Linked DNA regions of Agarilytica rhodophyticola. The protein of the gene in region 1 interacts with the protein of each later gene in a pairwise test. Links are inferred from orthologs where the notes say so. Each region holds a gene or a part of one and is shown on either strand. Other genes may lie near its edges.

What was found.
Region 2: the proteins of BVC89_RS20480 (region 1) and glnK interact in binary tests that used the Escherichia coli proteins (3 or more experiments, as listed by UniProt). The link is inferred for Agarilytica rhodophyticola from one-to-one orthologs.

Annotation. Positions count from the first base shown.
Region 1 is NZ_CP020038.1:4,950,249-4,953,792, reverse strand. Bases 203-3,414 are described here. They hold BVC89_RS20480 ([protein-PII] uridylyltransferase), read right to left. Parts: upstream 3,106-3,414; coding sequence 403-3,105; downstream 203-402. Other genes in these bases: map (type I methionyl aminopeptidase), read right to left, coding at 3,109-3,414; dapC (succinyldiaminopimelate transaminase), read right to left, coding at 203-335. Outside these bases: more of dapC, read right to left, coding at 1-202; more of map, read right to left, coding at 3,415-3,544.
Region 2 is NZ_CP020038.1:6,431,474-6,434,504, forward strand. What follows is about bases 66-2,764. They hold glnK (P-II family nitrogen regulator), read right to left. Parts: upstream 1,735-2,764; coding sequence 1,396-1,734; downstream 66-1,395. Other genes in these bases: BVC89_RS26600 (ammonium transporter), read right to left, coding at 103-1,353; BVC89_RS26610 (TorF family putative porin), read right to left, coding at 1,835-2,533. Outside these bases: BVC89_RS26615 (accessory factor UbiK family protein), read left to right, coding at 2,917-3,031. UniProt on the Escherichia coli protein: Involved in the regulation of nitrogen metabolism. Regulates the activity of its targets by protein-protein interaction in response to the nitrogen status of the cell.

The DNA.
Region 1 (3,544 bases):
ACTACTTGTGTAAAAGCAAATAAAGCTTCGCGAGTGCCATTGACGGGGATAATATTATGTTGATCATCGATAGAGCCTTGTTTTAGCCCAAAACGGTGAGTTATCCAATGTGCCATAGCCTGTCGCAATTCATCAGTACCTTTAGTAACCGGGTAGTTGCTAATGGTATGCAATTGATCGCGGACTTCGTCCAATACAAATTCTGGAGGATTATGCTTTGGTTCACCAATGGATAAGGCGATATGAGGTTTATCTGCCGGAGGTGCTATACCTTGTTTTAATTTAAGTAGTTTTTCAAAAGGATAAGGTTGCAATTGCTCAAGATGTGGATTCATATTTTTAATAAATTACCCAAACGATTAACCCGGCATATTTGCCTGCCAGGTTAATTAAAAAGTGAGTTTACGCTTCATTAAGTTCTTGTTTGATTTGGCTATCCAAGCGACGACAAATTTCGTCTTGCAAATCCATACATAGCTGTGCATCGCCTAGGGGATTACCATCTCTGCTGGTAATAAAAAACACGTCTTCCACTCGTTCCCCTAAGGTTGAAATCTTTGCATTTTGCATATTGATATCGAAGTCCATAAAGATTTGTGCAATAGTTGCTAGTAGTCCTGGGCGATCCGGACTGATAACTTCTAGCACCGTGCAATTTTTACTGAGATTATTCGAGATACTTGTTCGTGTTGGTGTGGCTAATTGTTTTAACTGTCTTGGCGTTCTGCGTTCCGCGATATCAGAATACTCCCCCACCAGACGCAATTCTTCTAACAATGCGTTAGAAATTTTTTCAAACACGTCATGATTATCGCCGAGAGGATTAAAGTTTTCATCGAGCACATAAAAAGTATCGAGGGTATAACCTGTGCTCGATGTGTAAATCCTTGCATCTTGAATGTTAAGGGATAGTTGCGCGAGACAAGTGGCCGCCGCAACAAATACATGTTGCGCATCTTTTACATATAAAAATATTTCGGTGGCGTTAGTAAACCTTTTGTTCGCCGTTTCTCGAACGAGCACTAGAGGCTGATCAGTATTGTGGTTAATCAAGGCTTCGGTTTGCCAGGCGATATCCCAGTGACTCTCGCGAACAAAGTACTCGTCTCCCATTCCTTGCCAGAGAGCCATCGCTTGCTGCTGGGAAATATTCTTATCGTTCAGCTTCATAATGGCTTGATGTTGGGTTTCTTCGATCAATTCTTGTATATCGACGGTATTTTCAAGGCCTTTGCGCATAGCGCGCTTGGTTTCGCTATAAAGCTGATGCATCAAAGATGCACGCCAACTGTTCCATATATCTGGATTGGTGCCGCACATATCGGCTACAGTGAGGGCGTAAAGGTAGTCTAGATGTAATTGATCGCCTACTTGGGTGGCAAAGTTTTGAATAACCTCCGGGTCCGAGATATCTTGCTTTTGGGAAACGTAAGACATCAGCAAATGCTTTTCTACTAGCCAAGTGACAAGGCGTGTTTCTCGCCGAGACAGGCCATGAGACTCGCAAAATTCTTTGGCATCCTGAGCACCCAACAACGAATGGTCGCCGCCACGCCCTTTACCAATATCATGAAATAGACCGGCGATATAGAGCAGTTCAGGCTTTGGTAAATTATTGATAACATGTGCTGCCACTGGGAAGCGCTTTTCTTCTTCCGGTAAAGTAAAGCGACGCATATTCTTTATCACCAACAGGGTGTGCGCGTCCACGGTATAGCGGTGGAATAAGTCATGCTGCATCTGGCCCGTAATTTTACCAAACGCTGGTAAATAGCGACCCAATACCCCATAACGCTTCATTCGAGTCAGTTGGGTGACAAAGCCATATTCGATGGAAAATATGGCCATGAACATTTTTTTGTTTTCGCTGTTGGCACGAAACTCGTCATCGATAAGCCAGCGCTTGTCCCGGATCAGACGTATAGTCGATGCTGTAACCCCTGCGATGTTAGGGGCATCTCCCATCAATACAAAGATTTCTAGCAGAGCGCTTGGATGCTTATCGAAAACATCGTCGCTGGTAACCTCAATATAGTTATTACGCAGTTGAAAGCGCTCGTTAATAGGTTTTATCTTGGTTCTGAAGGATGGGCCATTAATCACATCTGCGAGGTAATGTAGCAGTACATCGTTGAGCCCGCGCAAGGCGGTCACAGTACGATAGTATTCGTACATAAACTGCTCTACTGCTAAGCCCTTATCTGAATCCTGGTAACCAAAGATTTTTGCTAGTTCCCGTTGATGTTCAAACAGTAGGCGCTCATCTGAACGTCCCGCAAGCAAGTGCAGCCCATAGCGCACTTTCCAGAGAAACTCCTCACCCGATCTAAAAACAGCAAATTCATGTTCGGTAAAAAATCCCTTACCTTCTAATTGGCGCAGCGTTTTGACGCCAAAATAGCGTTTCGCTACCCACGTAATCATTTGTATATCACGTAAGCCACCTGGGGAGTTTTTAACATTGGGCTCTAGGTCGTTTTCACTGCCTTCGTATTTTTGATGGCGTGTTGTTTGTTCTTCCCATTTGGCTTTGAAAAAATCTCGCGGCTTCCAGATTTTTTTGGGTGAAATTAAAGTGTTAAGCTCTTGCAGCAATTTATTATTGCCTGCGATAGTACGAGATTCTATAAGGTTAGTGGCGACGGTAATATCGTTACTTGCTATCTTGGCGCACTCTTTAACTGTCCTAACACTGCTGCCGATTTCAAGGCCAATGTCCCAAAGAAAAGTGACGAATGCTTGTAAGTCCTCATCGTATTTTTTGCCCGCTTTGTTATCCAAGAGAATTAGGATATCAATATCAGAATGAGGGTGAAGTTCTCCTCGGCCATAGCCTCCCACTGCGATCAGAGAAATATCCGTGTTTAATTCAAATGAATGATGCCAAGCGTAGTGCAGAATCAAATCAATAAACGCTGAGCGTTCATATATTAGGTATCGAATGGCTTCTTCTTGGTAAAAGCGATCGGCTAGGTGTTTGTTAACACCGGCAATAGCATCTTTAAAAACAGTTATTACCGGCTTAACCGCAAGATCTGATCGAAACCTTTCTTGATTAAAGCAAAGGGGTTGGCATGGAAACTCGGGATATTTTCTGGCCGCCATTGTTTAGAATGCTTCTTCTTTACGTGCTGTTAATACTTCTACGCCATCAGAGGTCACCGCAAGGGTATGTTCCCACTGAGCTGATAGACGACCATCGCGTGTCTCCACTGTCCATTGATCACCTTTAAGCTTTGTTTGTGCCTTACCTGCGTTAATCATCGGCTCAATGGTAAAAGTCATGCCTTCTTGCAATGCCATACCTGTATTTCGTTTGCCATAGTGGAGTACCTGAGGTTCCTCGTGAAAAACCTTACCAATGCCATGACCGCAGTAGTCGCGGACTACAGAATAGTGGTTTTTTTCAGCGTAGGTTTGAATTACATGGCCGATATCTCCTAGCTGAGTGCCGGGTTTTACCAGCTCTATGGCTTTATATAGACACTCTTGTGTTATTTTCGTCAGTCTATGAGCATGCGGTGCGACTTTGCCAACATAAAAC
Region 2 (3,031 bases), 1.5 Mb from region 1 along the record:
ATGTGTATGTAAGAAAGTGAAATACCTAACAACTCCTTTACAGACATTCAAGCAAGCAAAAAAAAGCCGGGCATTGCCCGGCCAACAGAAGTAAATAGTTACTTATTTCGCGCCTGATGAAAACTCTGGATATGCTTCCATACCACACTCTGAAATATCGACGCCATTAAATTCTTCTTCCTCAGACACACGCACGCCAATCACAGCTTTGATTACAAACCAAGCAATCAAAGAAGTAGCAAACACCCATACAAAGATAACCAGAGCACCTAGAATCTGCATACCAAAGCTAGCACTGTCATTAGTAAGAGGCACAACCAACAAGCCAAATAAACCAACGACACCGTGAACAGAAATAGCACCAACAGGATCATCTATCTTTAACTTATCCAAGCCAACAATGGAGAAAACCACTATCACGCCTCCTACAAGGCCGATAATTGTTGCTACTAAAGCAGAAGGTGTATCAGGGCCGGCAGTGATCGCCACAAGGCCCGCTAAAGCACCATTGAGCGCCATAGTTAAATCCGCTTTGCCAAACATGATACGAGCAACCATTAAGGCGCCAATCAATCCACCTGCTGCCGCTGCATTGGTATTGAGGAAAATCATCGCTACAGCACCGGCGTCACCCTTGGTAGAAATAACAAGTTGTGAGCCACCATTAAAGCCAAACCAACCCATCCAAAGAATGAAAGTTCCCAATGTTGCTAATGGTAAATTAGCGCCCGGTATGGCGTTAACACTACCATTACTATTGTACTTGCCTTTACGAGGCCCCAGAATTAACACACCAGCTAACGCCGCTGCAGCACCGGCCATATGAACAATGCCTGAGCCTGCAAAATCTTGAAAATCAACCCCGGCACCTTCAGGCTTACCTTTAATTTGGAAAGAGCCAATGATAGCTTCGCCTCCCCAAGTCCAAGAGCCTTCCATAGGATAAATAAAGCCACACATAACAACAGCAAATAATAAAAACGCCCATAGTTTCATGCGCTCAGCAACCGCTCCTGAAACGATGGACATTGCCGTTGCCACAAACACTACTTGGAAGAAAAAGTCTGCTGCGTTTGAATAGCCTAAACCAGCATCAGCATCAGCTAAGTTGGAAAGAAAGAAACCGAAGCCATTGCCGCTATACATAAGTTGATAGCCACAGATCATGAACATGGTGCATGCGATAGCAAATAGCGAGATATTCTTAGTTAAAATTTCAGTGGTGTTTTTAGCTCTTACAAGTCCGGCTTCTAGCATTGCAAAGCCCGCGGCCATCCACATAACCAAGGCGCCACTTACCAGGAAGTAAAACGTATCTAAGGCAAATTGTAATTCTTGTACCTGAGTCTCCATAGTGTTCCCCAAATGTTACTTATATATTCTCATTGTCAATTTTTATAAGGCGTCTTCACCAGATTCACCGGTGCGGATACGAATAACTTGTTCTAGTGAAGAAACAAATATTTTTCCGTCGCCAATTTTTCCACTGTGTGCCGCTTTGCTAATGGCTTCCATAACAGAATCCACTTGATCGTCAGCAATAGCGACTTCTAGTTTGGTTTTGGGTAAAAAGTCCACTACATACTCCGCACCTCGATAAAGTTCGGTATGGCCTTTTTGGCGTCCGAAGCCTTTAACTTCAGTTACAGTAATCCCTTGTACACCAATTTCAGAAAGAGACTCTCTCACTGCATCGAGCTTAAAAGGTTTGATTACAGCAGTAATTAATTTCACTGGGCTGCTCCTATAATTTTCATATCGTGATTTTATTTCATGGCGCCAAAAGGCTTTAGTAAAAAGCAGTAGAACAAGGCTACTACCCCCACAAAAATTTCTAAAAAGATTTCGACCAACTAATACGGCTTATGGGCTCATCGGAGTTGGCACTACCAACATTGCGAGCTTCGTCATCGGCGACACTCAATGCGATCGATACCTCACCAAAGTCCCCAAGATCTTTAGTAGCGGCAACTTCAAAGTAACCGTAGCTCAAATCACCAACACCGGTGACACCATCGGCATCAAAGTCATAAAAACCGTAGGTGGCACTGAGATTCCAAGTCTCCTCAATTTCCCCACCGATACCGATATAGTAGTGAACATCCCCCTCTGCAAAGGCTGCAGTATCTTCTTGAATTTCGCTGACAACAGTAACGGCTGCACCAAAAGAAAGTAGGCTGTAGCTAAAATCCAGGGCAATTTCGCCAAAGTCTGAATCTGCTTTCACTCCTGGATACCAGTAGTAAATAAACATTGCGCTATAGCCAAAATCGCCCACCTCACCGCCAAAACCAGTGTACAAGTCCGTTTCACTAGAACCGAAAGAGGTGTTTGATATCCAAGTTCCAGCAAAAAAGCCACCTTGTGTGTAGTCCAATCCACCTTGCACTGCCGACCCATTTTGAGTTTGACTAATGCCACGCCATACGTAGTCATTTGTTGCGGTTATATTTGCAGCCAGCTCAGCATGCGAAGGCAGGGAAGCCATTAAAGCCAGAGTAGCGGACGTCATCAACAGTGTTAACTTTTTCATTGCTATACCCTCTAATAATTTTTTTATAGTGGCTTCGCCATTCCATTACTGCCCCCAAAACGAAGCTGCAGAAACAAAAGCAGTTCTCATGCCAATAGAATATTTTGTATTTTTTATGATATATTTCAAAAACTTAGAGAGAATTCTTACAAACTGGACTGATAGGTGTGGAAGGCGTCGCACCAAAATAACGCTCACCTCCAAATATGGCGCAAACAAAACGCACCAAATGCAGACATTACATTTAAAATGAGCAATCCATCTAACAAACTCTATTCACTAAACTAGAGAAAAGCTGTTTGAGAGCATTTTCAAGTGCTTACCTGAATAGGCTTGAGTGGTTTAAAATAGGGCAAAAAATCACATCCTTAGGGCCTCTTACAATGATTGAACAACTGGCAAAGCAAATCTTTAACGATATTCAACAGACACTTGCTAACGGCAATACAGAGAAAAACGCATCAGCATCAGCCTCTAAGATCAAAGCCCTGATAGAAG